4 regions of the Glutamicibacter sp. genome follow, and region 1 is predicted to be linked to each of the others. Evidence: riboswitches for the same ligand, from Rfam matches in the RefSeq annotation. Region 1 holds a riboswitch; each other region holds the start of a gene.
What was found. Region 1 has a riboswitch for thiamine pyrophosphate ahead of ACRDT3_RS09930 (ECF transporter S component). Riboswitches for the same ligand answer to the same signal wherever they lie in the genome.
Positions count from the first base shown of each region.

Region 1 (7,620 bases):
GTTCGATAATCTGTCTTTATGAGCTCACTTGTATTCTTGGATCCGGCCTATCCCGCTGGTCGTCTTGCAGACATCACTGCACCGCAACTTCTGGTCACTGCACAGGGAGTAACGCGAGGTGATGGCATCTTTGAATCGATGCTCTACACCAACCAGGCCGTACGCAAATTCGAAGCGCACTTGGCACGTTTGGCGACCTCCGCTGAAGTAGCCGATTTGGCCATTCCCGATGCCCGTAGCTGGTTTGCCGCGGTAGATACCGCTGTGGCCGATTTCGATGCCACCGGCGGCGCTGAAGAAGCCGTGGTCAAGCTGGTCGCAGCGCGCGGCGAGCACGATAGTGATCCTGCCATTTGCTGGGTCACCGTTACTCCTGCCCCGGCTTTGGGCAAGGAGCAGCGTGAAACCGGTGTGGATGTCCTGCTGCTGGATCGCGGCTACGACTCGAAGCTGGCCGAACGCGCGCCATGGCTCATGATGGGCGCCAAGACCCTTTCCTACTCGATCAACATGGCGGCCCTGCGCTATGCGCACAAGCACGGCGCCCATGATGTCATCTTCACCTCCGCTGACGGGATCATCCTGGAAGCTCCAACCTCGACCGTGCTGGTAGCCCAGCGCGATGGCGAAACCAAGCGGCTGCTCACCCCGATGCTTGAAACCGGCATCCTGCCAGGCACCACGCAAAGCGCGATCTTCGACGCGGCAGCCCAGGATGGCTGGGAGCTGGGCTATGGCCCGCTGCGCCCAGAAGACCTGTACCAGGCCGATGGCGTGTGGTTGGTTTCCTCAATCCGCCTGCTCACCCCGGTGCGCACCATCGATGCCAAGCCGGTTCGCCTGGACGCTGAGCTCCATGAAGAGCTCAGCGCCCTGAGCGAAGCAATCCGCTAGGACCACACCAAGTTGTAGGTCCCGGCCAGCACGGCCGCAGTCATGGCGGCCGTGCCAAACAGGATTCCGGTGGCCAGCACCATGCCATCACGCCAGGTGAAGGTGGCCGTACGAATCCATGTGCGCTTGGCCGTGCCAAACCCCTTGGCCTCCATCGTGGTTGCCAGCCGTCCGGCGCGGCGAATCGCTTGCACCAGCAAGGCCAGCACCTGGCCGAGGGTTGCCTTCAGGCGTTGGCCCAAGCTGCCGAAGTTTCCGACACCGCGAGCGCGCCGGGCCAGGGTGAGCGTGGTGAATTCTTCCACCATCAACCCGAGCAACCGCATGCCGGCCAAAGCTCCGAGCACGAACCGGTGGGGTACCTTCAGCTGCTGCGACAGCGCCCCGCCCAAATCGCTTGGATTCGTGGTGGCCAGCAGCAAGATGCACGGGATGGCCAGCGCGAAAGCGCGCAGTCCGGTGGCAATGCCACCGGCCACCGATCCCTCAGTGATGCTGAAGGCGCCGAATTGGGCGTACACCATGCCGCTGTCCTGGCCCACCAGGGCAATGCCCCACGCTGCAAGGATTCCGGCGATCAGCAGTGGCCACGCACGCTTGAGGAATTTCACGGGGCTCAGCCCTGCCAGCGGGAAGAACACCACGGTCCCCACGATAATCACCAGCGCCGAAACCCAGTCCAAGGTGGTAATCAACGGCAGTGTTGCCGCGGCCACCGCACCCAGCTTGGCCAGCGGATTGATCTTCGCCAACCAGCTATGCCCTACCGGCGCATCAAGCACCGGCCCCTGGCGCGGGATATCGGCTTCCGGGTTGCCGGCAGTGAGCACCAAGTCCCTTGCCTTCAGCACCGAGGCAAAGTGATCGTCGTGGGTGACAGCAATGATCGCGGTGCCCTGCTGCAATTCCTCGACCAGCAGCCCAGTCAGTTCCCTCCACGTGTTCGCATCCTGCCCGAAGGTCGGTTCGTCGAGGATCAATACCTCTGGGGATGCGGCCAAAACGGTGGCCACGGACAAGCGGCGCTTCTCTCCCCCGGAGAGGGTGAACGGGTTCGCTTCAGCCAAATGCGTCAGGCCCAGGCGTTCCAGCAACTCATCTACGCGCGCTTGGACCTGGGCAGGTTCATACTTCGGCACATCGGCGCTGCTGGCCTGCGCGCGGCTGGGAGCGAAAGCCAGCTCTTCCCGAACGCTCTGGGTCACGAATTGGTGTTCGGGTTCCTGGAAGACCGAACCGATCCGCCCGATCAGTGCACCGGCTTTCCAGGCAAACGGGGATTTGCCCAGACCGTCGGCCAGTTGCGCGGTGGCCGCCAACTCGCCGTTGGCCGGGGCGAGCAATCCGCCCAGGGTCAGGGCCAGAGTCGACTTTCCAGCGCCATTCTCGCCGCGAATCACCGTCGCGGTGCCCGCTTGCACGTTCACGTCCACCGCTTGGGTGCGCGGTGCCGTGGCGGTGCGGGCGGATACCAGCTGCCGCGCTTCCAAGAGCGTGTCGCCGGCACTATTCGTTGCCGGAGCCACCTGCGGAAAATATCCCGGAACCCACAGCCCGGCAGCAGCCAGCTCCTCGCGCACCGATTCGTCGGTGTACAGCCGCTGCGGATCCAGATCGTGCGCGACTCCCCCACCTGGTTGCAGCACGATGACCCGGTCCACATGCTGCGCCCAGGCTTCAATCCGATGTTCCACGACTACCAGCGTGGCACCAGAAATCCGGGCGGCGTTCAGCACCGCGTCGCGCAAGAGCTCAATGCTTTGCGGGTCCACATTGGCCGTCGGTTCATCGAGCAGCATGAGGCTCGGTTCCATGGCCAGAATGCCAGCCAAAGCCAACCGCTGTTTCTGCCCGCCGGAGAGTTGCTGCGTGCGGTGCTCGAAAGACAGCGCGCCCAGTCCCACCGCGTCCAGCGCTTCGGGGATCCGCTGGCGAATCAGCTCGGGATCCATCCCGAGGTTCTCCGCGCCAAAGGCCACATCATCGGCGACCCTGCTTTGCACGACCTGGGTTTCCGGATCTTGCTGCATCAAGCCCACCGGATGGCTCCGGATAAAGGCATCGCTGCCATCTATGAGGAGCCGGCCGGCGACCTGCTCGGCCTCATCCACTTCCAGCAACCCGGCCATCGCATGCAGCAGGGTTGACTTGCCGGCGCCCGATGGACCGACCAGCAGCACCTTTTCACCGGCGTGGATCTGAAGATCCAGTCCCGAGATGGCAGGGTTCTGCCGGTCGGAGTGCTGCCAGCCGAAACCTGTTGCGGTGATTGCGGCACCGCGCTGGGTCAGTGAGGCTGCACCAGAGCTGGCAAAGGAACTCATTTTGCGCTTTCCAGGTGCGCACGCCGGCTCGCCAGGGCACTCAAAGCACCGGTCTTCGCCAGTCCGCGCGTGGCCAGCCAGGACAGCAGCCCTGCTACGACTACGCCGGAAACGCCGGTGGCGATCACGTGGAAGATCTTCATTCCGGCGGTGTACTCAACGTAGTAGGCCAGGATGTATGCCTCGGAAATGCCGGCGAACAAACCGGCGAACAAGCCTGCCAGCAGCGCCACGCCCAGGTTCCACTTGCGGTAGCGGAATGCTGCGAAGACCAGTTCTGCGCCCAGTCCCTGGACCAGGCCGGAGATCAGTACGGTCAAGCCGTAGTGCGAGCCGAGCAGCGCTTCAACTACGGCGGCCAGTAGCTCGCAGTAGATTGCAGCGCCTGGCTTGCGGATGATCAGTGCGCCGAGCACCGCGGGAAATAGCCACATGCCGGTGAGCAGCGCGGTGGCTGGCGGGAAAGCTGCAAAGGCGAGCGAGAACAGCCCATAGCCGGCACTCCAAGCCCAGAAAATGACCCCGGATGCGACGGCGATCACCGAGGCGACGACGATATCAACTACACGCCAGCCGGTACGCTGCTTCGAAACTGTTTCGTTCATTGTTGGTCCTCCTGTGGAAAGGAGGGGAGATGGACGGAATGAGGGCATACTGCCGCGCCTATCCGCATCCGAGATGCTCGACTTCCTTCGCCGGTACTAGCCGGGGCAGGTTCGAGGGTCTGCGATCTATCGCACTCTCAGCGTCTTGCGACTTTTTAAAAGTCTGACGCTCCCCTGTCGGAATAATTACTGCTCCCCCACCATACCGCAGGTATGCTGGGCAGAGGAACGATATGTCAAGAGCTTGATCGCGAGGAAAAAATGGATAAAGTGCAGAAACTTGTCACTACCGGCATCACCGTTGGCGCGGGCATGCTCGGCGGCAAGCTGGTTGATTTCCTTTGGTTGAAGGCAACCGGCAGCAAAGCACCACGTAAGGGCACTGAGGAAGCAGCTGAAGCTTCCTTCCGCCGTGCATTGGGCTTCGCAGTCGTCTCGGCCCTGGTGGCAGCCATCCTGCAGACCGTGGCCGACCGCAGCGCCAACAAGGTTGTTGCCAAGTTCACCAAGTAAGCTTCGGCGTAAAGCCAAAAGCGGGAGCCGCCCATCTGGGCGGCTCCCGCTTTTTCTCAATCTTGTTCGTCTTGCGATTCGGCCTTGGAGACCGGGGTGGTTCCGGTCGGCGGTGTGCCATTCACCTTGTTGACCACGAGGCTCAGCTCATCGGAGAACAGGGTTTCCTTGGCAGCGTGCTTGGTCCGGTAGCCGGAACGGCCAATCATGTGGGCCGAGACCGGCGCGGTCAATAGCTGCATGCCCCAGGCCAGCGCGAGGACCGGGATCACAGCCCAGCTGCGCAGGTAAATGGCCAGCCCCGCGAAGATCAGCAGGAAGCCGAGCACCTGCGGTTTGGTCGCTGCATGCATGCGGGTGAGCATGTCCGGGAAGGTCAGCAAGCCGATGCCTGCGATCAATGACATCAGGCAGCCAAGGATCAGCAGGATCGCAACGAGGACGTCGAGGAAGAGTTCCATTAGGCATTCCTCTGATCCGAGACGAAGCGCGAGACGGTCACCGAGCCGATGAAGCCGAGCATGCAGGCGGCGACCACAAACAGCAAGTAGTCGGTGTGCTTGTGCAGCACCATCTCCAGGCACAGGGCGGCGGAGATGATCAGCAGCATCACGTCCAAGGCCAGCACCCGGTCAAGGATTGACGGCCCCTTGGCAACACGGACCAGGCAGGCGACGGCACCGAGCCCGAGCATGATGCCGCAGATCCATATGACGATATCCAGCATGTTTACCCCTTCCTCGCATCAAAGTTCGGTCCGCATTCGCTCTTGATCGCTTCGTACTCATCGCGGCTGCCAATAGCCATGATCAGCCGGCGTTCGATGTCGCGAATGGCGGCACGCGCCTTCTCCACATCCCCTGGCGACTGAATGTCGATGTAGTGCAGGTACAGGGTCGACGAGCTGCGGTCCACATCGATCACGAAGGAACCCGGGATCAGCGTGAGCACGTGGCCCACGGTCATTACGATCAGATCAGAGCCGGTGCGCAGCGGGACCGCAATGATCGCACTGCGGGTGTGCTTCCCGCGGACCATGGCCAGCCAGGCCACGTTGACGCTGGCCACGAAGACCTGCCCCAGGAACCAGATGAACAGCTTCAGGCAGTACCAGGGATTGATCCGGCCCGAAAGGACCACCGGCGGCAGCGGGAACAGGTTCACGATCACCAGTGCGATGATCACGCCGAAAATCATGTTCCCCAGGGAGAAGTCCTGCCAGAGGGCACCCCAGACGAACAGCAGCAGCAGAAGCAGCGGCCATTCCTGCTTGAGTGTCGCGCGGTGGCGCACACCGGAGGTATCCAGCGCATCATCAATGCGCTGGTCACGCGGTTCAAAGTTCTTGTTCGGCATCATCCCTCCAATCAGAATGGCAAGATCGAGCTGATATACGGTTCGCGGGCAATCAGCTCCGCAGCCACCCGCTCACAGAATTCGAAGATCGGCCCGGCAAAGACGGTCAGGGCGATGCCCGCAAGCACCAGCGAACCGGTGGCGTAGCGCATGCCCCACGGCAAGGATTCGGATTCCAGCTGCTTGGCCAGCTTCAACCCCAGGCGAGGGTTCTGCGCTCCGCCGGCCAACGTCTCATCGGCGACCTGCGTCGCTTCGGCAACCAGGGCCTGGTTGGGCACCTCGGCATCGGCGGCACGGCGCCAGAACACACGGGCCCACACGCGGATGATCGCCATCAAGGTCAGCAAGCTGGTCAGCAATCCGGCGCCGATCACGACCCAGATCAGCGGGTCGGCGTCCTGCGCGGCCGCATGCAGCAGCCCGAACTTGCCCAGGAACCCGGAGAACGGCGGGATGCCGCCCAGATTGATGGCCGGGATGAAGAAGAGCAGGGCCAAGGCCGGGGAGAGCTTGGCCAGCGAGCCGAGCCGGGTGACATTCGAGCTGCCGGCACGGCGTTCGATCAGTCCCGCCACCATGAACAGCGAGGTCTGCACGATGATGTGGTGGCCCACGTAGTAGATGGTCGCGGCGATGGCCAGCGGCCCGCCCACGGCCACGCCGAAGATCAGGTATCCGATGTGGCTGGTCAGCGTGAAGGAAAGCATGCGCTTGAAGTCCGTCTGGGCCAGCGCACCGAGGATACCGATGACCATGGTCAGCGCGGCCACCACCAGCAGCCCGGCGTTGACCGAGCCGCCCGGGAAGAGCAGGGTTTCGGTGCGGACGATCGCGTAGACGCCCACCTTGGTCAGCAACCCGGCGAACACCGCGGTGACCGGGGCCGGTGCGGTCGGGTAGGAGTCCGGCAGCCACAGGGACAGCGGGAAGACCGCGGCCTTGATGCCGAAAGCGATCAGCAGCAGCACATGCAGGATCAGCTGCGGGCCCTGGCCCAGTTCGGGCAGCTTCACCGCGAGGTCGGCCATGTTCACCGTGCCGGTGGCCGCATAGATCATCGCGATGGCCATCAGGAAGATCACCGAGGAAACCACGGAAACCACCACATAGGTGGTACCGGCGCGGATGCGCTCGGCGGTTCCGCCCAGGGTCAGCAGCACGTAGCTGGCGGTGAGCAGGATTTCGAATCCGACGTACAGGTTGAAGAGGTCAGCGGCCAGGAAGGCATTGGACACTCCGGCGAGCAGGATCAGGTACGCCGGGTGGAATATCGACACCGGTCCGGGCTCATCCCCGTCGGCCAGGCCCTGGCTGGTGGCGAAGAGCAGCACGGCCAGCGAGACGACGGTGGAGATCAGCAGCATGAAGGAGCTGAACCCGTCGACCATCAGGGCGATGCCGAAGGGCGACTCCCAGCCGCCGATGTGGATGGCATAGCTCTCGCCGCCCCATACGGCGGCGAGCATGCCCGCTTCGAGCACCAGGGTCAGGCACAGGATGCCGATGGTGATCAGGCGCTGCAGGCGCACCTGGCGGCGGGCCAGGAAGGCTGCCCCGGCGCCGAAGATCGGCAGCACCACGGCCAAAGGGGCTAGATCCAGGAAATTCACTCTTCCCCCTCGCGCACTGGGCGTCCTTCTTCATCGACGAATTCGGTCGTGTCCTCGGCCACCGGCGAGTCCTCTTCCTCGTCGTAGGCGGTCTTCTTGGACACCTTGATATCTTCGGTGTCATCGGTGAGCTCATCGGCGCTGGTCAACGTCCAGGAACGGTAGATCATCGCCAGCAGGAAGGCGGTCACCGCGAAGGTGATCACGATCGCGGTGAGGATCAGCGCCTGCGGCAGCGGATCCGAATACGCGTCGGGCGCCGCATCCGGCTTGAACAGCGGCGCCATGCCCTTGCGCCCGCCGCTGGTGAGGATC
Region 1 is NZ_JBOGEG010000013.1:74,472-82,091, forward strand. Features, by position in the region: gene ACRDT3_RS09920 (aminodeoxychorismate lyase) at 19-894, shown strand; gene ACRDT3_RS09925 (ATP-binding cassette domain-containing protein) at 891-3,218, opposite strand; gene ACRDT3_RS09930 (ECF transporter S component) at 3,215-3,823, opposite strand; TPP riboswitch at 3,889-4,009, opposite strand; gene ACRDT3_RS09935 (DUF4235 domain-containing protein) at 4,085-4,336, shown strand; gene mnhG (monovalent cation/H(+) antiporter subunit G) at 4,393-4,797, opposite strand; gene ACRDT3_RS09945 (monovalent cation/H+ antiporter complex subunit F) at 4,797-5,063, opposite strand; gene ACRDT3_RS09950 (Na+/H+ antiporter subunit E) at 5,066-5,695, opposite strand; gene ACRDT3_RS09955 (Na+/H+ antiporter subunit D) at 5,704-7,305, opposite strand; gene ACRDT3_RS09960 (Na(+)/H(+) antiporter subunit C) at 7,302-7,620, opposite strand, start outside.

Region 2 (7,620 bases), on a different contig from region 1:
TGCCGTTTCGGGCCCAATGGACGCCTTCTTGACCACCCGCGGCCTGAAGACCCTGGGCGTTCGCATGCGCGCCCACTCGGAGAACGCCGCACAGGTCGCCCAGTGGCTGCGCGAGCGCAGCGAAGTCGAGCGCGTGCTCTACCCGGGCTTCGAAGACCACCCGGGCCACGCGATTGCCAAGAAGCAGATGTCAGGCTTCGGCGGCATGGTGTCCGTCCAGTTCAAGGGCGGAGAATCGGCGGCCCGCAAGATTGCCGAGCGCACCAAGCTTTTCACCTTGGCAGAATCCCTGGGCGGCATCGAGTCGCTGATGAACTACCCATCGGAGATGACCCATGCTTCGGTGAAGGGTACCGAGCTGGCAGTTCCGGTGAACCTGCTGCGCCTGTCCGTTGGCATCGAGGACCCAGCAGATTTGATTGAAGATCTGGAGAAGGCCTTCACCAACTTGTAAGGCCAAAGCGCAAAGGACCTGGGGTCCGCTGCCTGCCAAGGGCAACGGAACCCAGGTCCTTAGTGCTTTGAACCGAGTTCCGGGTCGGCTATCGGCGGCGCTTGGCCGGTTTAGGGTCGACGATCTTGAAATACCTGTTGCTCGCTGGCATCCACATCAGGGCCACGCTGAACATGATGATGGCCGCCAACAGCGAATAGCGGCCGAATCGCAGCAGCAGCGGCAGTGCGGTAATCAGGCCCAACCAGGACAGCTGGGCGCGCGCGGCCCGGTCTCCGGTGAATAAGCGGTAACCCAGCACACAGCAGGCAAGGCCGGCGGCGGCGAAAAAGACCATCAGTGCAATGGTCCCGAAATCCAGTGCGGATTCTTGGAAATGCTCGTAGGCCAGGAAGCCGCCAAAGCCGAGAAAAAGCACTCCGGCTAGGAGCCATAGCATTTGGGCGATGAACAATCCGCCTGGGGTGGGCTCATCGGGACGTCGTGGAAAAAGTGGTTTCTTCACGTTCTTAACCCTACGTGCTTTGGCGCGGTGCCCGATCTCACACGCTCTCGACACTGACAATAGTGGTCTGTTCAAGCTAGCATTAAGTGTTCGCGAACATCAGGGTATCCCTCTCGCATCCAGCCCAATTTTTGAGGCCGGAGCCTTCTCGTGTTGTATTTTCCGCAAAGTGTGTGCGGGTCTTTATGTCATAGGGGAGCGCTTGATGAGCGTGACTTGTATCTGACTGTGCAGCCTATACGTCGTTTCTTTGGGGACGGCCAAGGCCTATCCCCTAACGAATGAGGTAATTCTTCGTGTCTTCTGACATGCCCGTAAACACCGATGACAACCAGACCCCGGAAGAGCCAACCGTGCTCTTCTCCGAACTTGGCCTGGATGCCCGCGTGCTTGCATCGCTTGCTGACCTTGGCTACGAAAAGCCATCGCCAATTCAGGCAGCGACCATTCCACTGCTTCTCGAAGGCCGCGACGTTGTCGGCCTGGCCCAGACCGGTACCGGCAAGACCGCTGCTTTCGCGCTTCCTGCCCTGTCCCGCATGGCAGAGCTGGCTGACACCAATGGTCCAGCCAAGACCCCGCAGATCCTGGTTCTGGCTCCAACCCGCGAGCTGGCCCTTCAGGTCGCCGAGGCCTTCACCTCCTACGCCAAGTACCTGCCGAACTTCACCGTTCTGCCAGTGTACGGCGGCTCGCCATACGGTCCTCAGCTCAACGGCCTGCGCCGTGGCGCCCAGGTAGTCGTTGGTACCCCAGGTCGCGTTATCGACCACATCAACAAGGGTTCTTTGGACCTTTCGAACCTGCAGTACGTCGTCCTGGATGAGGCCGACGAAATGCTGCGCATGGGCTTCGCCGAAGAGGTCGACAAGATCTTGGAAGCCACCCCAGAGGACAAGCAGGTTGCCCTGTTCTCGGCAACCATGCCACGCACCATCCGCCGCATCGCTTCGGAATACCTGCGCAACCCGCAGGAAGTTGCCGTGAAGTCCAAGCAGTCCACCGGCACCAACATCACCCAGCGCTACCTGCAGGTCATGGGCGCCCACAAGCTGGACGCCATGACCCGCATCCTGGAATCCGAGTCCTTCGAAGGCGTAATCACCTTCGTCCGCACCAAGATGGCTACCGAGGACCTGGCCGACAAGCTCAAGGCCCGTGGCTTCACCGCCGCAGCCATCAACGGCGACATCCCGCAGCAGCAGCGCGAACGCACCGTTGAGAACCTGCGCTCGGGCAAGATCGACATCCTGGTTGCTACCGACGTGGCAGCTCGTGGTTTGGACGTTGAGCGCATTTCGCACGTTATCAACTTCGACATCCCGCATGACACCGAGTCCTACGTGCACCGCATTGGCCGTACCGGCCGTGCCGGCCGCTCGGGCGACGCGATCTTGTTCATGACCCCGCGCGAGAAGTACTTGCTGCGTGCCATCGAGAAGGCTACCCGCCAGCCGGTGACCCAGATGCAGCTGCCTTCGCTGGATTCGGTCAACGACCGTCGTATCCAGAAGTTCACTGATCGCATCGATAAGACCATCAGCGGCCAGGACTTGACCACCTTCCGCGAAATCGTGGAGAAGTTCGCTTCCGAGCACGAAGATCTGGACCAGCTGGAAATCGCAGCTGCACTGGCTCTGATGGCCCAGGGCGGCCGCCCGCTGCTGATGACCGAACCAGTCATGTCCCCTTCGAAGAAGGCGCGCATGGATCGCCCAGAGCGCGGCGAGCGTGGCGACCGCGGTGACCGTGGCGATCGCGGTCCACGTGCCCGCAAGACCGCTGCCGAGGGCAACGCCATGTACCGTCTGGCCGTTGGCCGCCGCAACCGCGTGCAGCCAGGCTCGATCGTTGGCGCACTGGCCAACGAGGGTGGCTTCGATTCTTCGGAAATCGGCGGCATCGAGATCCGTTCGGACCACACCCTGGTCGAGTTGCCAGCAGAGCTGAGCAAGGACCAGTGGCGTGCACTGTCCAAGACCCGCATCGGCGGCGAGGCCATCGAGCTTGAGCTCGACAATGGCCGCAGCCCACGTCGCGACGACGAAGGCGACCGCGGTGGCTTCCGTGGCGGCCGTGGTGGCGGCTTCGGCGGCGGACGCAGTGGCGGACGTGGCGGTTTCGGTGGCGGACGCGGTGGCGGACGTGGCGGTTTCGGTGGCGGCGGACGCGGCGGCAAGGATCGCTTCAGCGATTCGGGCCGTAGCGGTGGACGTCGCGACTACTAAGCCTGTCGCACGCAGCTGAACAGCATTGAATAACGCCCTTGGGGCAAGCCGAAAGCTTGCCCCAAGGGCGTTTTTCGTACGCCACAGGCTATTTACGGAGCAGGGGTTCCCACAGGGATCCCGTCCCCGAGATAGACCGTGCCGCCGCTTTCCATGAATTGCTTGCTTTTCTGCGCCATCCCGGCCAAAGCGGCCTGCGCCTCGGCCGAGCCGTACTCGTCGCGGATGTCCTGCGAGATGCGCATGGAGCAGAACTTCGGCCCGCACATGGAGCAGAAGTGGGCGGTCTTGGCCGGTTCAGCCGGCAGCGTCTCGTCATGGAATTCCTGCGCGGTGACCGGGTCGAGGGACAACGCGAACTGGTCATTCCAGCGGAACTCGAAGCGCGCCTTGCTCAGCGCATCATCCCGTGCCGTGGCCCCCGGGTGGCCCTTGGCCAGGTCGGCGGCGTGTGCAGCGATCTTGTAGGTGATCACCCCGGTCTTCACATCATCCCGGTTGGGCAGCCCCAGATGCTCCTTGGGCGTGACGTAGCAGAGCATTGCGGTCCCGTACCTTGCGATCTCCGTGGCACCGATGGCGCTGGTGATGTGGTCGTAGCCCGGGGCGATGTCGGTAACCAGCGGGCCCAGGGTATAGAACGGGGCCCCGTCGCACAGCTCCTGCTGGCGTTCGACGTTCTCGCGCACCAGATGGAACGGGATATGCCCCGGGCCTTCTACCATCACCTGCACATCGTACTTCCAGGCGCGCTTGGTCAGCTCGGCCAGGGTGTCCAGTTCGGCGAACTGGGCGGCGTCGTTCGCGTCCGCGATGGAGCCCGGGCGCAGCCCGTCGCCCAGCGAGAAGGCCACGTCGTACTGCGCGAAGATTTCGCAGAGCTGATCGAAGTGGGTGTAGAGGAAATTCTCCTGGTGGTGCGCCAGGCACCAGCCAGCCATGATGGATCCGCCGCGCGAGACCATGCCGGTGACCCGGTTGGCAGTCAGCGGGATGTAGCGCAGCAACACGCCGGCGTGGATGGTCATGTAGTCCACGCCCTGCTCGCACTGTTCTATGACGGTGTCGCGGAAGATCTCCCAGGTCAGTTCGTTGGCTTCGCCATTGACCTTCTCCAGCGCCTGGTAGATCGGCACGGTGCCGATGGGCACCGGGGAGTTGCGGATGATCCACTCGCGGGTGGTGTGGATGTCATCTCCGGTGGACAGGTCCATTACCGTGTCCGCGCCCCATTTGGCCGCCCACTGGAGCTTGGAGACTTCTTCTGCGATTGAGCTGGTCACCGCCGAGTTGCCGATATTCGCGTTGATCTTGACCAGGAACGCCTTGCCGATGATCATCGGCTCGGATTCCGGGTGGTTGATGTTCGCCGGGATGATGGCTCGTCCGGCCGCGAGCTCGCTGCGCACCAGCTCGACATCGCATTCCTCGCGCAGGGCCACATAGCGCATTTCCGGGGTGATGATCCCGGCGCGCGCGTAGTGCATTTGCGTCACTCGGGCTCCGCCAACGGCCCGCAGCGGTGGGGCTGAGCGTCCAGCCCATTCCGCGCTGGCCGTGCCGCGGCGGACCGCTGAGCGCCCGTCGTCGTGCAGGTTGCGCTCGCGACCTGCATAGGTTTCCACGTCCCCGCGTTCCAGGATCCACCGCTCGCGGAAGGGCTGCAGGCCTTGGGTGGGTTCGCTTCCCGGTCCGCTGGTGCGATATACCGCCAGCGGCTCGTTGGGCTTTCCATTGGGGGAGTCTGCCAATTCGATCTGCGTGACGGGAACAGAAATTCCCGCAGATTCGCGGTAGGCAAGGGTGTGGGCAGGGTGCTGTTCAAATTGTTCCACTGGGGAAACTCACTTCCTTCGCCGGCATTACCCGGACAGGTTCAACGGTCGCGGACGGCGATAGCCCGATCTCAGCCCTTGCCAGGGCACCCGTGTGGTCGCGAATAACTTAGCACGCTTGGGAGGAAGAAACGCAAATCCGGTGGTCAGAGCCTTGACATCAAGGGAAGGGCGAGGTGCTGGTTCCTGCGGGCCTGGATTCTTTGCGTTGGCCGGAGAACGCTTGCCAGGGGCACCAGGAATCCAGGGTGCACGGCATGGCCGATAGCCGCACGATGAGTTCGCGGCATCTGGGGAGTAACGAAAAGAGAGGCAATCTGGAACCAGATTGCCTCTCTTATTTCGAGCCCCCTGCCGGAATCGATCCGGCGACCTCGTTCTTACCAAGAACGCGCTCTACCACTGAGCTAAGGGGGCAACAGGTAAATACTTTACACAGGTTTTTGAGGTTTGCAAAATCCGTCGGGGATTTGTTGCTGAGGTCACAATATTCCTACTCAAGTCGGGAATGGGCGACAAGGAACCGATGCGATCATGCCGGTTGCCGGGATCCCGGTTCGCGGCCTGGATTCCAGTTGCCGCGCATCGGAGCAGTGCCTGCGCCCATGGTGGACCGGGTGCATTCAAGCACTGTCTTTGCCCGGGGATCGGGAGTGGGGAATCGGGCTGAGGTCAGGGAGTGCCGAGTCGGGATATCCGCCGGTTGGCCATCGGTGGAAGTTCGCGAGATTTTATCCCGCACCCCTGGGGGAATCCGCGATTGACCGCAAGGAATGATCTAGTGAGCATCGTCACCTGGACACTTTTTGTCCCATCCTTCGTCCCTGATGACCAGATGTCAGTTCGCAAATAGTTGCTGACTAGGTGTTTTATTGAATTTTCCGAGTGTTTACCGGGCCGATCTGCCGATTTTTCTTTGCAGGGAAACCCGTGTAGAGTATTTACTCGTTGCCCCCTTAGCTCAGTGGTAGAGCGCGTTCTTGGTAAGAACGAGGTCGCCGGATCGATTCCGGCAGGGGGCTCTGAGTGAGAAGCTTTCTTGGCTTCTACTGGATTGCTTCTCACTTGTGGCGGCGTAGCTCAGCTGGTTAGAGCGCACGACTCATAATCGTGAGGTCCCGGGATCGAGTCCCGGCGCCGCTACCAAAACAAAGATCCTCAGCTTCGGCTGAGGATCTTTTTTGGTTTCCAGGCCCTGAAGCAACATGTTGCTTCGGCGCCGGAACGGCTAGCTGCCCGTGTCCTTCTCCTGGCTCCCGGCCTTGGCTTGCTGAGCCAGCGAGAGCAGCCCCTGGATCGCCTTCGTATCGAAATCAGCTTCCTGGCTTGGCGCCTGATTGGCATCGTGGCCGTGGACTTCGGTATGCAGGCGCTGCATTTGCATATCGAGTTTCGTTGCCACTGCTGCGGCATCGGCGAGCTCTTGCACTAGATGCTCCGGAACTTCGCCTTCGTACTTGTAGAAGATCTTATGCTCCAGGCTTGCCCAGAAATCCTGGGCAATGGTGCGGATCTGCAGCTCCACCACGACGTCGACCGGGCCGTCGGACAAGAAGACCGGGATCTGCACGATCGCATGGACACTTTTATACCCGTTGGGCTTCGGGTTCTTGATGTAGTCCTTGATCTGGATGACCTTCAGGTCATTCTGCGAGGTCAAGGTGTTCAGAACCTTGTAGATGTCCTTGACGAAACTGCAGGTAATGCGCACGCCGGCAATGTCGCTAATGTTTTCGCGAATGGCAGGAAGCGACGGGGAGATGTTCCGGCGGGAGACCTTGCGCATGATGCTCTCCGGAGTTTTCACCCGGGAAGTGATGTGCTCAATTGGATTGTAATTGTGCAGGTACAGGAACTCTTCACGCAAGATCGAGACCTTGGTCAACACCTCGTCCACCGCAAATTGGTATTCCATCATGAAACGCTGGAAATCATGGCGGAAAGCCTGCGTCATTCGCTGCAGTTCGGCCGGCGAAGGGGCGCTCTCGGCAGCTGCTATTGCCACTGCGCGAGTCTCGTCATCAAATGGGACAGAAATCCTGGATCACCTCAGCAGATTGTGGCCCGACCCGCGGTACGGTGCCGGTGCAGTTTCAGCCTAAGGGCTTCTCCTAAGAATTAGGCCAGAACCAGTCGGGAATTTGTCCAGCAAACTTTCGGAATTCAGGCGTCGGCCAACCTGCAGTGCAGGAGCTTGCCATGCCCGGTGAACTATCGTTGAAGGGGTAACTTCGAGGAAGGCATCGATGGAATTCGCCAGCGACCACCGGCAGCTCTGCCACGGCATCAGCTTCTCAGAGCACGAACCCGCCCCCATGCTCAGGCTCCGGCAAGCCGAAAAATGGAGCACCGAATACTTGGAACTCAATCGTTCGCTGAGCCTGCAGATCGGCGAACTGAAGTTCTGCCTGGGCTACATCACGATGAACAGCGATGGCTCGCGCAACAACCTGCCTTGCCCGAAGAACAAAGCGCTGCGTACCGGCACCCAGTGCGAACGCTGCCGCCGGCTGGATCATTCGAAGTTCATGCATCATTTCCACAAGACCGGCGAAGCGCCGGAGGGCATGCGCAAGTACCTGGAGCAGCCGCACTTCT
Region 2 is NZ_JBOGEG010000029.1:21,056-28,675, forward strand. Features, by position in the region: gene ACRDT3_RS14780 (cystathionine gamma-synthase) at 1-454, shown strand, start outside; gene ACRDT3_RS14785 (hypothetical protein) at 543-959, opposite strand; gene ACRDT3_RS14790 (DEAD/DEAH box helicase) at 1,268-3,187, shown strand; gene thiC (phosphomethylpyrimidine synthase ThiC) at 3,280-5,022, opposite strand; TPP riboswitch at 5,019-5,126, opposite strand; tRNA gene ACRDT3_RS14800 (tRNA-Thr) at 5,368-5,439, opposite strand; tRNA gene ACRDT3_RS14805 (tRNA-Thr) at 5,973-6,044, shown strand; tRNA gene ACRDT3_RS14810 (tRNA-Met) at 6,092-6,168, shown strand; gene ACRDT3_RS14815 (GTP pyrophosphokinase) at 6,251-7,027, opposite strand; gene ACRDT3_RS14820 (DUF2797 domain-containing protein) at 7,269-7,620, shown strand, end outside.
Region 2: linked by a shared signal. The riboswitch ahead of thiC (phosphomethylpyrimidine synthase ThiC) and the one ahead of ACRDT3_RS09930 (ECF transporter S component) in region 1 are both predicted to bind thiamine pyrophosphate.

Region 3 (7,620 bases), on a different contig from region 1:
TGGCACACCTCCGAGCTGGCCAGCCAGCCCAAGAATCAGACCTGATCAATTTGCAGGAGGTACTCGATGCCTACAGCACCCTGGTTCCTTCCAGCGGCAACCCCGACCAGGCCGTCATTTTCGGCACCTCAGGACATCGCGGAAGCTCCCTGAACTCCACCTTCAATGAAGCGCATATCGCTGCGATCACCCAGGCCGTGGTCGATTACCGCAACGGTGCGGGGATAACCGGCCCGATGTACGTGGGCAAGGACAGCCACGCACTCTCCGAGCCTGCATACCGCACCGCGCTGGAGGTCCTGGCAGGCAACGGCGTCACCGTGCTGGCCGACGACGGGCTGACTCCCACTCCAGCGGTCAGCCACGCAATCTTGGTACATAACGCAAGCGGCGGCGAACAGGCCGATGGCCTGATCATCACCCCATCGCACAACCCGCCAACCGACGGCGGCATCAAGTACAACCCACCGCATGGCGGCCCGGCCGAATCCGAAATCACCGGACCGATCGCTGCACGGGCCAACGAGTTGCTGGCCAGCGGAGCAGTCAAGCGCGGCGAGCCAAATGCCCGGCCTTTCGACTTCCGCGAACTGTACATCACCGATCTGGCTGAAGTCATCGATTTCAAGGCGATCGCGGACTCCGGCATTTCCATTGGCGCGGATCCGCTTGGCGGCGCATCGGTGCACTACTGGGGCGAAATTGGCCGACGCTACGGCCTGAACCTCGAAGTGGTCAACGAGTCCGTGGATCCGCGCTTCGGCTTCATGACCTTGGACAAGGACGGGAAGATCCGCATGGATTGCTCCTCCGCCCATGCCATGGCCTCCCTCGTGGCCAATCGCGAGAAGTACGACATCGCGACCGGCAACGATGCCGACGCGGACCGCCACGGCATTGTCACCCCGGATGCCGGCCTGATGAATCCGAACCACTTCCTGGCCGTGGCCATCGATTACCTGCTCACCCACCGTCCGCAGTGGCCGGCCGACGCCCAGATCGGCAAGACCCTGGTCTCCTCGGTGCTCATCGACAAGGTGGTGGCATCCCACAGCCGGACCCTGTGTGAGGTACCGGTGGGCTTCAAGTACTTTGTTGAGCCGTTGGCATCGGGCAGGGTGGCTTTCTGCGGCGAGGAATCGGCCGGGGCAAGCTTCTTGGACTTCTCCGGCAAGGCATTCAGCACCGACAAGGACGGCTTGATGTTGGCCCTGCTGGCCAGCGAGATCCGCGCGGTCACCGGCAAGAGCCCCAGCCAGCTGCATGCCGAACTGGTAGAACGTCACGGCCCCAGCTTCTACGACCGCTTTGACGCGCCCGCAAACCGCGAGCAGAAGGCCGTACTGGGCAAGCTGGACCCATCGATGGTCACCGCTACAGAGCTGGCAGCAGATCCGATTACCGCCAAGGCCACGCAAGCGGCCGGCTTCTCCATTGGCGGCTTGAAGGTTTCCAGCGAGCACGCATGGTTTGCCGCGCGCCCATCGGGCACCGAAGACATCTACAAGATCTATGCTGAATCAATAAAATCACCCGAGCATCTGCAGCAGGTGCTGGCTGAAGCTCGGGTGATTGTTGATGCTGCGCTAGCTGGCTAGTTCAGCTTGGCGGTCCATGGGTCGATGGCCACGGCTGGCTGCTTGCGGGTGGCCAGCCAGTGGCCCAGCCAGAGCAGCAAGAAGATCGGCAGGCCAATGTAGCTGGAAGCCATCTGCAACAGGTTTCCATCCACGATCGCCTGGTAGTTCTGGCCTGCGATCACCACGATCAGGATCACGAAAGCCAGAATCGGGCCCAGCGGGAACAGCGGTGCTTTGTACGGCAGGTTCGCCAGATCCTGTCCGCTGGCAATGTATGCCTTGCGGAACTTATAGTGGCACACCGCGATACCCACCCAGGCGATGAAGCCGGAGAGGCCCGAAACGTTCAGCAGCCAGGTATATGCCGAGCCCTGGCCGACAATGGCGGTCAGGAAGCCAAAAAGGCCTACCGAGGCGGTTAGCAGCATGGCCGGCATTGGCACCCCGCGCTTGTTCAAGCGGGCGAAAATCTTTGGCGCCTTGCCGTCCAGCGCCATCGAATAAAGCATGCGCGCAGAGGCATATAGCCCGGAGTTGCCTGCGGAGAGGATGGCCGACAGGATCACCGCATTCATCAGGGCCGCAGCGAAGGCTACGCCCGCACGCTCGAAGACCAGGGTGAATGGCGAGGTGGTGATATCCGATGCCTCGGAAGACAGCAGCGATGGATCCATATACGGGATCAGCATGCCAATCACGAAGATCGCGCCGATATAGAAGAGCATGATGCGCCAGAAGATCGCCTTGATGGCGCGTGGGATATCGCGCTTGGGGTTCTCGGCTTCGCCGGCGGCCACGCCGATCAGTTCGGTTCCCTGGAAGGAGAAGCCGGCAATCATGAAGACCGAGACGATGGACAACCAGCCGCCAACAAACGGCGCTTCGCCATCGGTCCAATTGCTGAAGCCCGGAGTGGAATCGCCCAGGATGCCGAAGATCATCGCGACACCGCAGATCAAGAAGACCACCACGGTGATGACCTTGATCGCGGCCAACCAGTATTCGCCCTCGCCAAAGGCCTTGGCGGACAGCGCGTTCAAGCCGGTGAGCAGCACCAGGAAGATGGCCGCCCAGATCCACCCCGGGGCATCAGGGAACCAGTAGGACATGATGATGCCGGCAGCTACCAGCTCGGCAGCCACGGTGATGGCCCAGTTGAACCAGTAGTTCCACCCGATTGCGAAGCCGAAGTGGCGGTTCACGAAGACCGTTGCGTAGGTCTGGAAGGAACCAGCGACCGGAAGGCGGGCGCTCATTTCTCCCAACGACTGCATCAGGAGCAGCACCATCATGCCGATCAGCGCGTAGGCCACTAGCGAACCACCGGGGCCAGCTTGGGCAATGGTGCCGCCGGACGCGACGAATAGTCCGGTACCAATCGAGCCGCCAATGGCAATCATCTGCATATGGCGAGCTTTGAGGCCACGCTTCAGACCGTCCTGGGACGGTGCGGGCTCAGTCATGCGTTACATCTCCTGATGCTTGAAAATTTCCAACCTATCCATCCAAGCACCCTGACAAGCCATAACGCTATGAACCGCGCTACAGTAAGCGATCAATAATCTTTCGCTTAGCCCATGAATATGGAGGATATATTGCGCTCAGGGTGTCAACTACGGTCGTTTTGTTGAGTTCTGAGCGCATCTGCGAAAGCCGTTCGAACCCATGCTTACCGTGGTAGGCCCCCATTCCACTCGGTCCGATGCCGCCGAAAGGCAGGGTTGGAACGATCATCTGGGCTAACGGAGCATTATGCACAATGGAGCCGGCTCGCACCCGATCAGAGAAAATCGACTGCAGGCGCGGACTTTCGCTCATCAGGTAAGCGGCCAGCGGAGATGGACGCCGGGCAATGAATTCGAGGGCTTCCTCGAAGCTTTCCACCTCGATCACCGGCAGGATGGGACCGAAAATCTCTTCGGTCATCAGACTTCCCTCGAGGTCCACGTTGCGCATGATGCTCGGAGCGATGCGCAAGGTATCCTCGTCGTATTCGCCGCCGAAAACCACCTCGCCTTGCTCGAACATCGACAACAGGCGGTCAAAGTGCTTGCGGCTGACGATGCGGCCGAAGTCCGGATGGGTCAGCGGCTCCCTGCCGTAGAAGCTGGTGATGGCCTGGCCCAGGCGCTTGACGAGCTCAGACGAGTCCCCCACGCTCAATACGTAATCCGGGGCCACGCAGGTCTGGCCGGCATTCATGAACTTGGCGTAGGCCAAGCGCTTTGCGGAAGCCAACGAATCGTTTTCCACCACGGCCGGCGACTTTCCGCCCAATTCCAAGGTGGTAGGCGTCAGATGCTTCGCAGCCGCTGCAGCCACGATCTTGGCAACGCGTTCACCGCCGGTGTAGAAAATATGGTCCCAGCGGGCGCCGAGCAACTCGGTGGAGGTATCCACCCCGCCTTCAACTACCGCATAAACACGTTCGTCGAGGTAGACCGGTAGGAACTTGGCCAAGACGCCTGAGGTCGCAGGAGCCAGCTCCGAAGGCTTGATCACCGCGGCATTGCCGGCAGCAATGGCCGCGACCAGCGGTGCGAGCACCAGCTGAACCGGGTAGTTCCAGGCGCCGATAATCAGCACGACCCCCAGTGGACGCGGCTCGACCTTGGCCATGGCCGGTTGCAAAGCCAGCGGAACCTTGACGCTGGTGGAATCCATCCATTCGACGAGGTGGCGTTGGGCGAAATCTATTTCTGCGCGCACCACGTCAATTTCGGAGAATTTGGCTTCGGTGGCACTCTTGCCCAAGTCCTCGGCCAAGGCCTGGACGAAGTCTTCCAGATGCTCTTCGAGCATCTTCTCCAGGGCCTTGAGCTGCTGCAGGCGGAAGCGTCGCGGATGCGTGATCCGGGTGTCCGCAGAACGCCGCAAATGGCTCAGAACTGTTGCTATGCGCGATGGATGCTCGTCCACCGGAGGTGCGGAATCACCGACCGGTTCGGGCAACGGAGTGGAAGTAAACAGACCCATGATTTGAGCGTACGTCACTGGGACAAATTTTCATCGTTTAATTCGCCGGGGGATTCAATATGTATCAAATAGTTGATACATTGATCCCAAGGAGGCGGTCAGATGACTTCGTTGGCAGCTCAATTCGGCAATTTCGCAATTGCGGCGTTCATCATTTACTTCGTATTGCGTGCATTCGGCCCGAGCAAGGAAAGAGGCCTCTTGGAAAGTGCGCGCCAACATGCATTGTGGTGTGCCGTCATCGGTTACTTCGCCAGTAGTTCAACGACCTGGTTCAGCGATGCCGCAACCCTGCCTTTTGACGAGCAGAGTTCGTTGGACACCGCGAAAAGAATCATGGTCGCATCCACCCCAGCACTTTGGGTTGCTTTCATCTATATCGCCAGCCAATACACATGGCCCCGCAGATTGAAGCCGCAGCGCACGGCAACACTTGCTCCGCGGTCGCTCACCAGCCCCCTTCCCAAAAAGCTGCTTGCAGCCATGCTGGCGGTATTGGCCGTCGCCTGCTTCACTGTCTATACGGTTCACGATGTCGCTCCGATTGCCGCTCAACCGGCGGTTGACTACGAGTCACCCGATTTTTCGTACAGCAACCCGGCACAGGATGGGTTGCGTGCAGCCGGGGAAGTCCTGCCTTACCTCTATGCAAGTTTTGCTTTCCTCGTGCTGGCCACCGGTATCGCCACCATGATCATCCTCCGCCGCAAACCCCTGCCGGGCATTTCCGAACACGATAACCGGCTGCTCCGCACTACCTGGCTAAACCGGCTCTACCGCACAGTAAGTGTGCTGCTGGCGACTCAAGCCGGCGAAGCAGTGCATTACAAGGCTCGCTGGTTCCATCACGAATCCAGCCGCTATCTGGACGGGTCGGGTGCGGGGATCGAGTACCACGACCAAATGAGCGCCATCGGCAACACTCTGGACTGGAGTGCAAATTACGCGATGCTCGGAATTTCTGCCTTGATGCTGTTCTGGCGGCCACCGGGGAATTTTGAGAACGAGCGCCGTACAACTGCCACGGCTTTCAGCAGGTTGCGCGAGCAATTGCTCTCACTCCAATATGTCACTGCCATCGCCACGATGGTGGCCCTGTACGCGGCGTGGTTCCTCTTGCCCGTTCCCGACCAGAACGCATGGCCTACCGGCGAGCGCGAAACCTGGATACTGGTGGTCTTGACCGTTGCCGCACTGCTCTACTTGGCGTTGAACGCCCTCTACCTGAACTACGTGAACTTAATATCACGCAAAGCCGCAGCACTTCCCAAGTATTCGGCTCCGCTTCCAATATGGGCCTATATTTGCGCCGGAACGTTGGCCGCTGCCTGCGCCTACTTCCTGATCAATCCCCCATTGGACTATCTGTGGGGATTCGTCGCGCCGCGAAGGAGCATTGTCGTCGGGCTCATTGCCCTGTTGGCATTAGCCCACGCGGGTTTCGTCTGGTGCTCGCGTCGCGCAACCATTCCGTGGTCCGTCTCCGCAGCCGAAGAAATCTGGTATCGCCGAGTCCTGGAACTCCGCTCGTTGCGTGCGGTCGCCAGCGCCATCCTCGCAATGCTAGTTGTCGGATACGAATTCCCGATGCGGCTGGATCTTGCCGCATTGCTGGTCTTCGCCGTCCCAGCGGTCATCTTCCTGGAACGCCCCCGCAGTTCAACGGCACATTCATCTCAGGCGCCGGTCACGGCATGAGCACGCAGATCCGGGTGGATTTGGAGGCCGCCACCCCGCCCTACGAACAGATCCGCTCGCAGATTGCTTCGCTGATCTCCTTGGGCGAGCTGCCCGCGGGGACCAAGCTGCCAACCGTGCGTGCCCTGGCCACGGACCTCGGCGTTGCTGCCGGGACGGTGGCGCGCGCCTACAAGGAGCTGGAAGCCGAAGGGCTGATTACTTCCCGGCGCCGGGCCGGCACAGTGGTCAACGAGCGGCCGCAGCCGGTGGATACCGGTGCAGACCTCCTGGCCGCCGTAGATCATCTATGGGCATTGGCGGCCGCGCAGAAGGTAGATGCGGCCACGCTCAAGGCCTTGGTGGCGCGGCGCGAGCGTAGGTAACTTGTCCTTGGAACCGGTTGTGCGTACGCTCTATGGCAGTGACACGGGGTGTCGGAGCAACCGACTGAGATGAGACCCGTAGAACCTGATCTAGTTCACGCTAGCGGAGGGATGTCGCATGGCTTTGCATGCAGTTGCCCAAGAATACCGGCAACAATCACCTTTGGTTTTTTGCCTGACCAACACCGTCGTATCCAATTTCACCGCCAATGTCCTGCTGGCATCCGGCGCTTCCCCGGCCATGACGGATCTGCCCGGCGAGGCCGGTCCATTCGCCCAGGCAGCTTCCGCCGTATTGGTGAATTTGGGAACTCCGAGCACTGAACAGCTGGCTGCCATGGAAGAAGCGGTGCAGTCGGCGAGCGCGGCAGGCACCCCCTGGGTCCTGGATCCAGTGGCGGTGGGAGCGCTTCCGGTACGCACGGATTTTGCCCGGCGCATTGTCCACCAGGGCCCGGCCCTGATTCGCGGCAACGCCTCGGAAATCCTGGCCTTGGCAGGCCGGCAGTCGGCTTCGCGCGGTGTCGATGCCCTGGATGATGTCTCTGCCGCCTTGGCGGCTGGACGCGAACTGGCGCAAGAGCATGACTGCGTGGTGGCCATTTCCGGCCAGGCTGACGCCATCATTGATGCCACGCGCACCGTCCTGGTGCATACCAACGGAATTGGCTTGACCCGGATGACAGGTGGCGGTTGCGCCCTGGGCGCGTTCTGCGCCGGAATGATTGCGGTCCACGATGACCCGTTCGAGGCCACCATCGCAGCCCACGGTTTCTACGGCCTGGCCGCGGAAAAGGCCCTGGCAAGCAGCACCGGTCCGGGCAGCTTCGCAGTCGCTTTCCTTGATGCGCTGTCCACGGCCGATCCCGATGAACTGAAGACTTTGAAGCACGAGGAACTGAACCATGCATAATTACGGCGCTTACCTAGTAGCCAACACCGCTAGCTGCACCCCACGCAGCACCCTGGAAGTTATCGAGGGCGCCGTCGCCGGAGGAATC
Region 3 is NZ_JBOGEG010000008.1:28,023-35,642, forward strand. Features, by position in the region: gene pgm (phosphoglucomutase (alpha-D-glucose-1,6-bisphosphate-dependent)) at 1-1,598, shown strand, start outside; gene ACRDT3_RS07400 (amino acid permease) at 1,595-3,043, opposite strand; gene ACRDT3_RS07405 (aldehyde dehydrogenase family protein) at 3,123-4,574, opposite strand; gene ACRDT3_RS07410 (hypothetical protein) at 4,659-6,254, shown strand; gene ACRDT3_RS07415 (GntR family transcriptional regulator) at 6,251-6,619, shown strand; TPP riboswitch at 6,654-6,748, shown strand; gene thiM (hydroxyethylthiazole kinase) at 6,738-7,532, shown strand; gene thiE (thiamine phosphate synthase) at 7,525-7,620, shown strand, end outside.
Region 3: linked by a shared signal. The riboswitch ahead of thiM (hydroxyethylthiazole kinase) and the one ahead of ACRDT3_RS09930 (ECF transporter S component) in region 1 are both predicted to bind thiamine pyrophosphate.

Region 4 (7,620 bases), on a different contig from region 1:
CCACAATCGAACCGTTGATGCGGTACTCGATCGGACCGGCCCATTGCTCGTAGCCTTCAGCCAGCGAAGCGGCAATGCCGGCGCCGCGGGTTTCGGTCATGAAGCGGGTACGGAAGCCGATCAGGCCACGTGCAGGAACCATGAATTCCATGCGAACCCAGCCGGTGCCGTGGTTAGCCATGTCGGTCATGCGGCCCTTGCGCGATGCCATCAGCTGGGTGATAGCACCCAAGTACTCTTCCGGCACGTCAATGGTCATGCGTTCCATTGGCTCGTGGACCTTGCCGTCGACCATCTTGGTAACAACCTGCGGCTTGCCAACGGTCAGCTCGAAGCCTTCACGGCGCATCTGCTCAACGAGGATGGCCAGTGCCAATTCGCCACGGCCCTGGACTTCCCAAGCGTCTGGACGCTCGGTAGGCAGGATGTTCAGCGAAACGTTACCGATCAGTTCCTTGTCCAGGCGATCCTTGACCTGGCGTGCGGTGACCTTGGCTCCCTTGACCTTGCCAGCCAGTGGCGAGGTGTTGATGCCGATGGTCATCGAGATCGCAGGTGGATCAACGGTGATCAGTGGCAGTGGCTTAGGGTTCTCAAGGTCGGTGAGGGTCTCGCCGATCATGATGTCTTCGATACCGGCAACTGCAACGATCTCGCCTGGACCAGCTTCTTCAGCTGGAACGCGGGTCAGGCCCTGGGTGGCAAGCAGTTCGGTGATCTTGACCTGCTTCATGGTGCCATCCTGGCGAGCCCAGTTAACCTGCTGGCCCTTGCGCAAGGTGCCGTTGATCATGCGCAGCAGAGCCAGGCGGCCAAGGAATGGCGAAGCGTCAAGGTTGGTGACGTGGGCCTGCAGGACTTCACCTTCGGTGTAGGTCGGTGCAGGAACGTGCTTGATGATGGTCTCGAACAGCGGCTCAAGATCTTCGTTGTCCGGCAGGGTGCCGTCAACTGGCTGGTTCATCGAAGCGTAGCCGGCCTTGCCCGAAGCGAAGACCACAGGAACGTTCAAGATGGCGTCCAGATCCAGGTCCGGAGCTTCATCAGCCAGGTCCGAAGCCAGGCCCAGCAGCAGATCCATGGAGTCGGAGATGACGCCATCGATGCGGGAGTCCGGGCGGTCGGTCTTGTTGACCACGATGATTACTGGCAGGTTGGCGCTCAGTGCCTTGCGCAGCACGAAGCGGGTCTGCGGCAGCGGGCCCTCGGATGCGTCGACGAGCAGAACAACGCCGTCAACCATGGACAGGCCGCGTTCCACCTCGCCACCGAAGTCGGCGTGGCCTGGGGTATCGATGACGTTGATGACCATCTTCTTGCCCTCGGCTGCTGGGCCGCTGTAGAACACGGTGGTGTTCTTAGCAAGAATGGTGATGCCCTTCTCGCGTTCCAGCTCACCTGAGTCCATCACGCGGTCTTCGGTTTCACCATGGCTGTCGAATGCGCCAGTCTGCTGGAGCATTGCGTTGACCATAGTGGTCTTGCCGTGGTCAACGTGCGCAACGATGGCTACATTGCGAAGTTCATCGCGAGTAATGGTGTTTGCTGACATGCGTGAAGGCTCACTTCCGCTCGAAAATTTGGGTCTGTGGAGTCGGGGCCAAAGTCGACCCAACAATCCAGTTTACGCGCTCGAGACTCATAGTCTGTTGATCTGTGTCAGAACATACAGGAATTTCATGTACCAGTCGCGAAAAATTCAGCGGATTGACCGCGTTGGTATCCAAAAACGCAGCTTGCTAGGGCCAAGGTTGACTTCAATTTCGGGAAGTTCCGCGTCCAGCAATCCGCCGCATCTTTCAATGGTGGATTTTGAACCGATGTTATCGGAATCACAGGTAACCAGCGCATGTTCAATTCCTGATTCGCGAAGTTCCTGCAACCCAAATTTACACAGTTCCTGTGCCACACCACGGCGACGATACTCGGGAACTACACCATAGCCGATATGTCCGCCGACCTGAAGCAGGCCCTCATTGAGTTCGTATCTCACGGAAACACGACCCACCAGATCTCCCTCGTCAAAGGCGGCGAACAGCGCCGAGCGCACCCACCCTTCGGGGATGTGCTCGCCGCGGCGCCCTGCCTTCATCCGGTAGACATAGTCCTCCCAGGCCTCCGATGCAGACCAGGTGGGCATGAATTCGAAATCTTCGCCAAGCATCAAGTGATGGGCATCGATGGCCTGCTGTTCGTCTTGGCTTTCCAATTCACGGATCTCCAGCGCATTTTCCAAAGTCATAGCGCCAGTATGCCAGAGCTAACTCGGCTCCCATGAGTGCGGTCCTAGCAAGGTTGCTCCAGGAATCAGACGCAGCTGGTATTCCCTGGAGTTCCCCGTTCGGGCCGCACCGGTAGTGGTAGCCAGCTGCCGCCCCGGCGGAGCATGCAGCCAAGAATCCGGCCACTGGTGGATTGCCCTCCCCGGAACAAGCTGCGTCCTAGTAGGCCACCTGTTGCCCCTGCACTTGCCTGGCCCATTCCACGGTTCCGCCGCTGAGGCTGTACACCGGGATGCCTGCCTTCGAATCGGAAATGGTGACCCGCGCCGCCTGCTGTGAACGGACGCCGGTTTTGCACACGAATACGACCGCCGAAGCGCTGCGCGCGAGCTTTCCCAGTCCGCGTTCTTTCAGCTGTGCGAGCGGAAGGTGCTGGCTATGCGGGATCGCAATGATGTCGCGTTCCCAGGCTTCACGCACATCCACCAGCAATACCGGTTCACCTGCTTCCAGCTCTGCTAGCTGCTGAACCGTGAGCTCCGGGGCATGCCCTTCGATAGCGCAGGAAACAGGTTGGTACTCCCCCAGCCCGGTCACGGGCTCACGTTGCGGATCCCGGGCAAAGCCGAGGGTCCGCACGTTGGCTTCCAGGGCATCGTAGAGCCAAAGTTTCCCACTCAGTGTGGTGCCGATCCCGGTAATGAGCTTCAGTGCCTCGGTGCACATCACCGAACCGATAACCCCGCACAGTGCGCCAAAGACTCCTCCTTCGGCGCAGCTGGGCACTGAGTCCGCGTCGGGGATTTCAGGAAAAAGATCACGCAGCATCGGACCGGTGCGCGGATCGAAGACGGACACCTGCCCGGAGAACTGGAAGAGGGTTCCCCACACCAATGGGGTGCCGGTGATTTCCGCGGCATCATTGGCCAGGTACCGTGTGGCAAAGTTGTCGCTGCCGTCGATGACCAAGTCATATTCACTGAAAAGTGCCACGGCGTTGGTTTCATCCAACTTTTCATCGACGGCGATGATCTGGACGTTCCGGTTCTGCTCGTGGGCCATCCGCCGCACCGAATCCACTTTCAGGCGGCCTACATCCTGTTGCCGGTGCATGGTTTGGCGTTGCAGATTGGACAGTTCGATGGTGTCGTCGTCCACGACCCCGAGGGCGCCGATCCCCGCAGCGATCAGGTAGCTGGCAATGGGGCTGCCCAAGCCCCCGGCTCCGATGACCAGCACCTTGGCATTGGCGATGCGGCGTTGCCCTTCTTCGCCCACCCCGGGCAGGGACAAGTGCCGGGAGTAACGCGCCAGTTCTTCCGGTTCCAGTTCCGCGCCGGGTGCTACCAATGCTGGCTGGCTCACGAGAAGTCACCGACCAGTGTCTGCATCATGCCTTCGGCCGGCGAGGATGCCAGTGCGGTATCTCGGCGCGGGATCCGGCCAGCGAGCCGTGCGGCGCGCCCGGCACGCACCGCATCTTTCATGGCCCTGGCCATGAGCGGCGCGTTGTGCGCCCGGGTCACCGCGCTGGCCAGCAGCACCGCGTCGCAGCCGAGTTCCATGGCCAGGGCCGCATCCGAGGCGGTGCCCACCCCGGCGTCAAGGATCACCGGCACCTGCGCGCGCGAGACGATGGTGGAAATATTGTGCGGATTCAAGATCCCCAGGCCCGAGCCGATCGGCGCGCCGGCCGGCATGATTGCCGCAACGCCGGCTTCCTGCAGGCGTTTGGCAAGTGCCGGATCATCATTGGTGTAGGCGAAGACCTGGAACCCGTCGGCCACCAATTGCTCGGTAGCTGCGTGCAGTTCCAGCGGGTCAGGGAGCAACGTGTGCTCATCGGCAATGACTTCGAGCTTGACCCAATTGGTTTCCAGCGCTTCACGGGCCAGGTGCGCGGTGAGGATCGCATCGCGGGCGGTGAAGCATCCGGCGGTGTTGGGCAGTGCAATCACATTGTTGCGCTGCAGCAGTTCATACACGTTGCCCGCACCGGCCGCCGAGAAGTGGCGGATGGCCACCGTGGTCAGTTCCGTTCCGGAGGCCTGCAGGGCACTTTCCAGGGTAGTCAGCGAACTCGCTCCCCCGGTGCCGAGGATCAAGCGCGAGGATAGGGTGCGTCCGGCGATCCGGAATGGGTCGCTGTGGATGTCCAGGTCGGTGATGTTGCGCGTTTCCATGCCTAGCCTCCCTGGGCTGCGGTAACGAGTTCAATGCTGTGCCCTTCGGCCAGCAGGTAGCTATTCCAGGCGCTGCGTGGAATGACAGCGCCATCGACGGCGGCGGCAACTCCGAGCTTGCTGCCGTCACCGGCCATCGAGTTGGCGTCCAGTGCTTTGCCGATCTGCGTGCTGATGAATTCGCGAAGGGTGGTCCCCTCGTCCAGGTTCAGTTGCCGGGAATTGAAATTGATGCCAATGCTTTTCATGGTTGTTGCTCCGTTCGGTGAGTTGTCTAGTTTGCTTTCGCAAAGCGGTGGGGATCCACAGCTTGGTGCAAGGGGTGGGTTTGGTTGCCGTGGACGAGATCCGCGGTGAGCATTGCGCCCAGCGGGGCCAGCAGGACGCCGTGCCGGGAGTACCCGGTGCAGAGCAGCAGGCCCGGATCAAGGCGCCCAAGCAGCGGCCGGTCATCTGGCGTGGCGGGACGTGCCCGGGCAGTTGCCTCGTTCAGCGTGCAGTCGCTGATGCCGGGGACTAGCTTTCGCGCATTGTCCAGCAGCAGGTGCATGGCGCCAATGTTCACTGCCGGTTGCCGGTCTTCTCGAACGCTGGCTCCAAGGACGAGGCTGCCGTCTTTTCTCGGCACGAGATACACCGGCTCCCGGTGCACGATGCCGCGGATGGTGCGGGTGATGAGCGGCGGGCCTGCTGGCCCCTGGATCCGGAGGATGTCCCCGTAGACCGGGCGCAGTGGAAGTTCTTTCAGGCCACCAAGTGTGCCAAGACCGGTGGCCACGATGGTTTGCTCTGCTTCGAGGATTCGGCCCGATGCGGTGCGCACTGCGGTGATCCGGTTCCCGTCGGTCACCAGGGCCTGCGCCCGTTCCTCGATGAGGTGCGGACGCAGATGCTCCAAGAGGATCTTGACGATGGAGCGAGGGTCGACTTGGTGGTCATCTTGGCACAGGACCGCGCCGGAAATATTGGCGGCCAAAGCTGGTTCAAGTTTGCGGGCCTGGCTGGGCAGGAGCTTTTGCGCTGATAGGCCCAGGGATATTTGCAGTTCGGTCAGCTCATGCAGGGCTTCGCGGTCAGCAGGCTCTGCGGCGACAACGAGGGTGGAGTTTTGCAGGTAGTCCGGGCGTTGCCCGGTGACCGATTCGATGTGCTCGATGAATTGCGGATAGGCGGCATTCGAGGCGGCCAGCAGCTGGTGCAGCGGGCCATTGCCCCAGACCGTTTCGGCTGCCGGGGCCAGCATTCCTGCCGCTGCGTAGCTTGCACCTTGACCGGGTGCTGGATCGATGAGAGTGACGGTGTGTGCGCGTGATTCCAGCTCGAACGCGACGGCCAGGCCAATAATCCCGGCGCCAACAATGTTGACATGCACAAGGGCACGCTTCCTTCCTACGGCGGCATGACCCGCATCAGGTGTAGCGGTCGGCTCGGTGCCCTCTCAGCCTGGTCGATTCAGGCTCCCGCGGATTACTGCGATTATAAGCATGATGCAGCTCATAAAGGCGAACTTTATTGAATGCAGATCCGTCATCTTCTGTGATGTACTTGCTGACATGGCATCCCATGATTTCCCTATCGCGCTTCCCCAGGGTTCTGCGCTGTCCAACGCCATCATCTCGTTGGAGCAAGAACTCCTGGAATCCAGCCAACGCCATAGCCAGGCGCAATTGGAACGACGCTTGCATCCTCGGTTCGCCGAGGTGGGAGCCAGCGGGCGAACCTATGATCGCGAGGCCATCATTGCCCAGCTTGCCCAGGAGCCGGCACGGGATGCGGGCTCGTTGACGGTCGAAAGCCCGGTGGCTATCCAGCTTGCAGATCAGCTGGTGCTGCTGCGCTGGAGGTTGCTTTCTGGTTCCCCCAGCGAGCGCAGTTCGCTGTGGATCCATGAGCAGGGCCGCTGGCAGCTGCTCTTCCACCAGGGCACGGCCGCCGCGCGGCCACTTTCCCCTGCAGGACCGAAGGAAGCCGAGCCTGCCGACGCTGAATTCTCGGTGCGATGGCTGCGCCTTTCGGATGCCGACGCCGTCTTTGAGGCGTTTTCCTCGAACCCCGACATGAAGCGCCAGGGCGACGCCGATTCCCCGCAAAAGGCCGAATCGTACGTGCGCGCACTGCTGGAGGCCGGGGACCGCCAGCAGGCGTTGGCCATCGCATATCGAGATCGGCTGGTTGGCTTGGTGTGCGGTACGGTAGATCCGGAAAATCAGAACGCGTGGGTCTGGTATTGGATGAACCAGAATTACCGGGGCAGGTCGCTGGCCACTAGAGCGGTGGCAACCTTGGCGGATTACCTGTTCGACGAGCTGGGCCTTTACCGCTTGGAGCTGGGCCTGCGGGCAAATAATCCCGGGTCGAAGCATGTAGCAGAAAGCAACGGCTTCCTGCACGAAGGTGTCGAGCGGGGCAAGTTCCTGGTTGCTGGAGAACGTATTGATGTGCACACCTACGCACGGTTGCGTACCGATCGCGGCTCTGCCGTCACGCCCTTGCCATGGGGCACGCAACGGTAGCCTGGCGGGCATCAAAAAAGTCGCGGAATCCGAGCTTGGATTCCGCGACTTTTTATCTGTCCCTCAAGTTTTGTGATTAGTGGTTAGATGCCTGGGTTCGATGCCGGTGGCGTCGAGTCCGGGCCATTGGTGGTCTGATTGGCCTCCACCTTGCTCAGCGTGCGAGCCGCAGCATCACGACCGCCGAGGCCAAAGGCCAGAGCCGCTGCCAAAGCTGCGCCAATGACGATTGCACCGAAGGCCATGTTGATGATCGAATCGGCGATACCCATGTACTTCAGGCCCATTGCTACGAACAGCGCAATTGCCGTGTAGCGGATGATCTTTGAAGCGGTGGTGTCACCCAAGAAGCGGCCAATAACGTTGGCGATAACGAAACCTGCGGCGATTATTGCTGCGCCGAAGAGGATCTTGCCGCCCAGGGCCAGGATTTCATTGAGGATGTTGGTAATCGCTGGGAAGTTCAGCATCTGGGCTGCCATCACGCCGAAGAACAGCACGATAGCAATCTTGACGATGCCAGCGATGATTCCCGAAGCGCTCTTGCCCTCGGGAACTACGCCCCACTGGGCAACAACAGTGTCGGTACCCACGCCATGGAGGGTGGATTCAAGTAGCTGGCCGACGAACTTAGCAATCAGAATACCCACTGCCAAGAGCGCCAAGGCCATGATGACCTGTGGGATTGCGGTGAAGACCAGC
Region 4 is NZ_JBOGEG010000039.1:6,601-14,220, reverse strand. Features, by position in the region: gene typA (translational GTPase TypA) at 1-1,552, opposite strand, end outside; gene ACRDT3_RS16535 (GNAT family N-acetyltransferase) at 1,700-2,236, opposite strand; gene moeB (molybdopterin-synthase adenylyltransferase MoeB) at 2,442-3,587, opposite strand; gene ACRDT3_RS16525 (thiazole synthase) at 3,584-4,405, opposite strand; gene thiS (sulfur carrier protein ThiS) at 4,408-4,653, opposite strand; gene thiO (glycine oxidase ThiO) at 4,680-5,777, opposite strand; TPP riboswitch at 5,775-5,879, opposite strand; gene ACRDT3_RS16510 (GNAT family N-acetyltransferase) at 5,959-6,918, shown strand; gene ACRDT3_RS16505 (mechanosensitive ion channel) at 7,002-7,620, opposite strand, start outside.
Region 4: linked by a shared signal. The riboswitch ahead of thiO (glycine oxidase ThiO) and the one ahead of ACRDT3_RS09930 (ECF transporter S component) in region 1 are both predicted to bind thiamine pyrophosphate.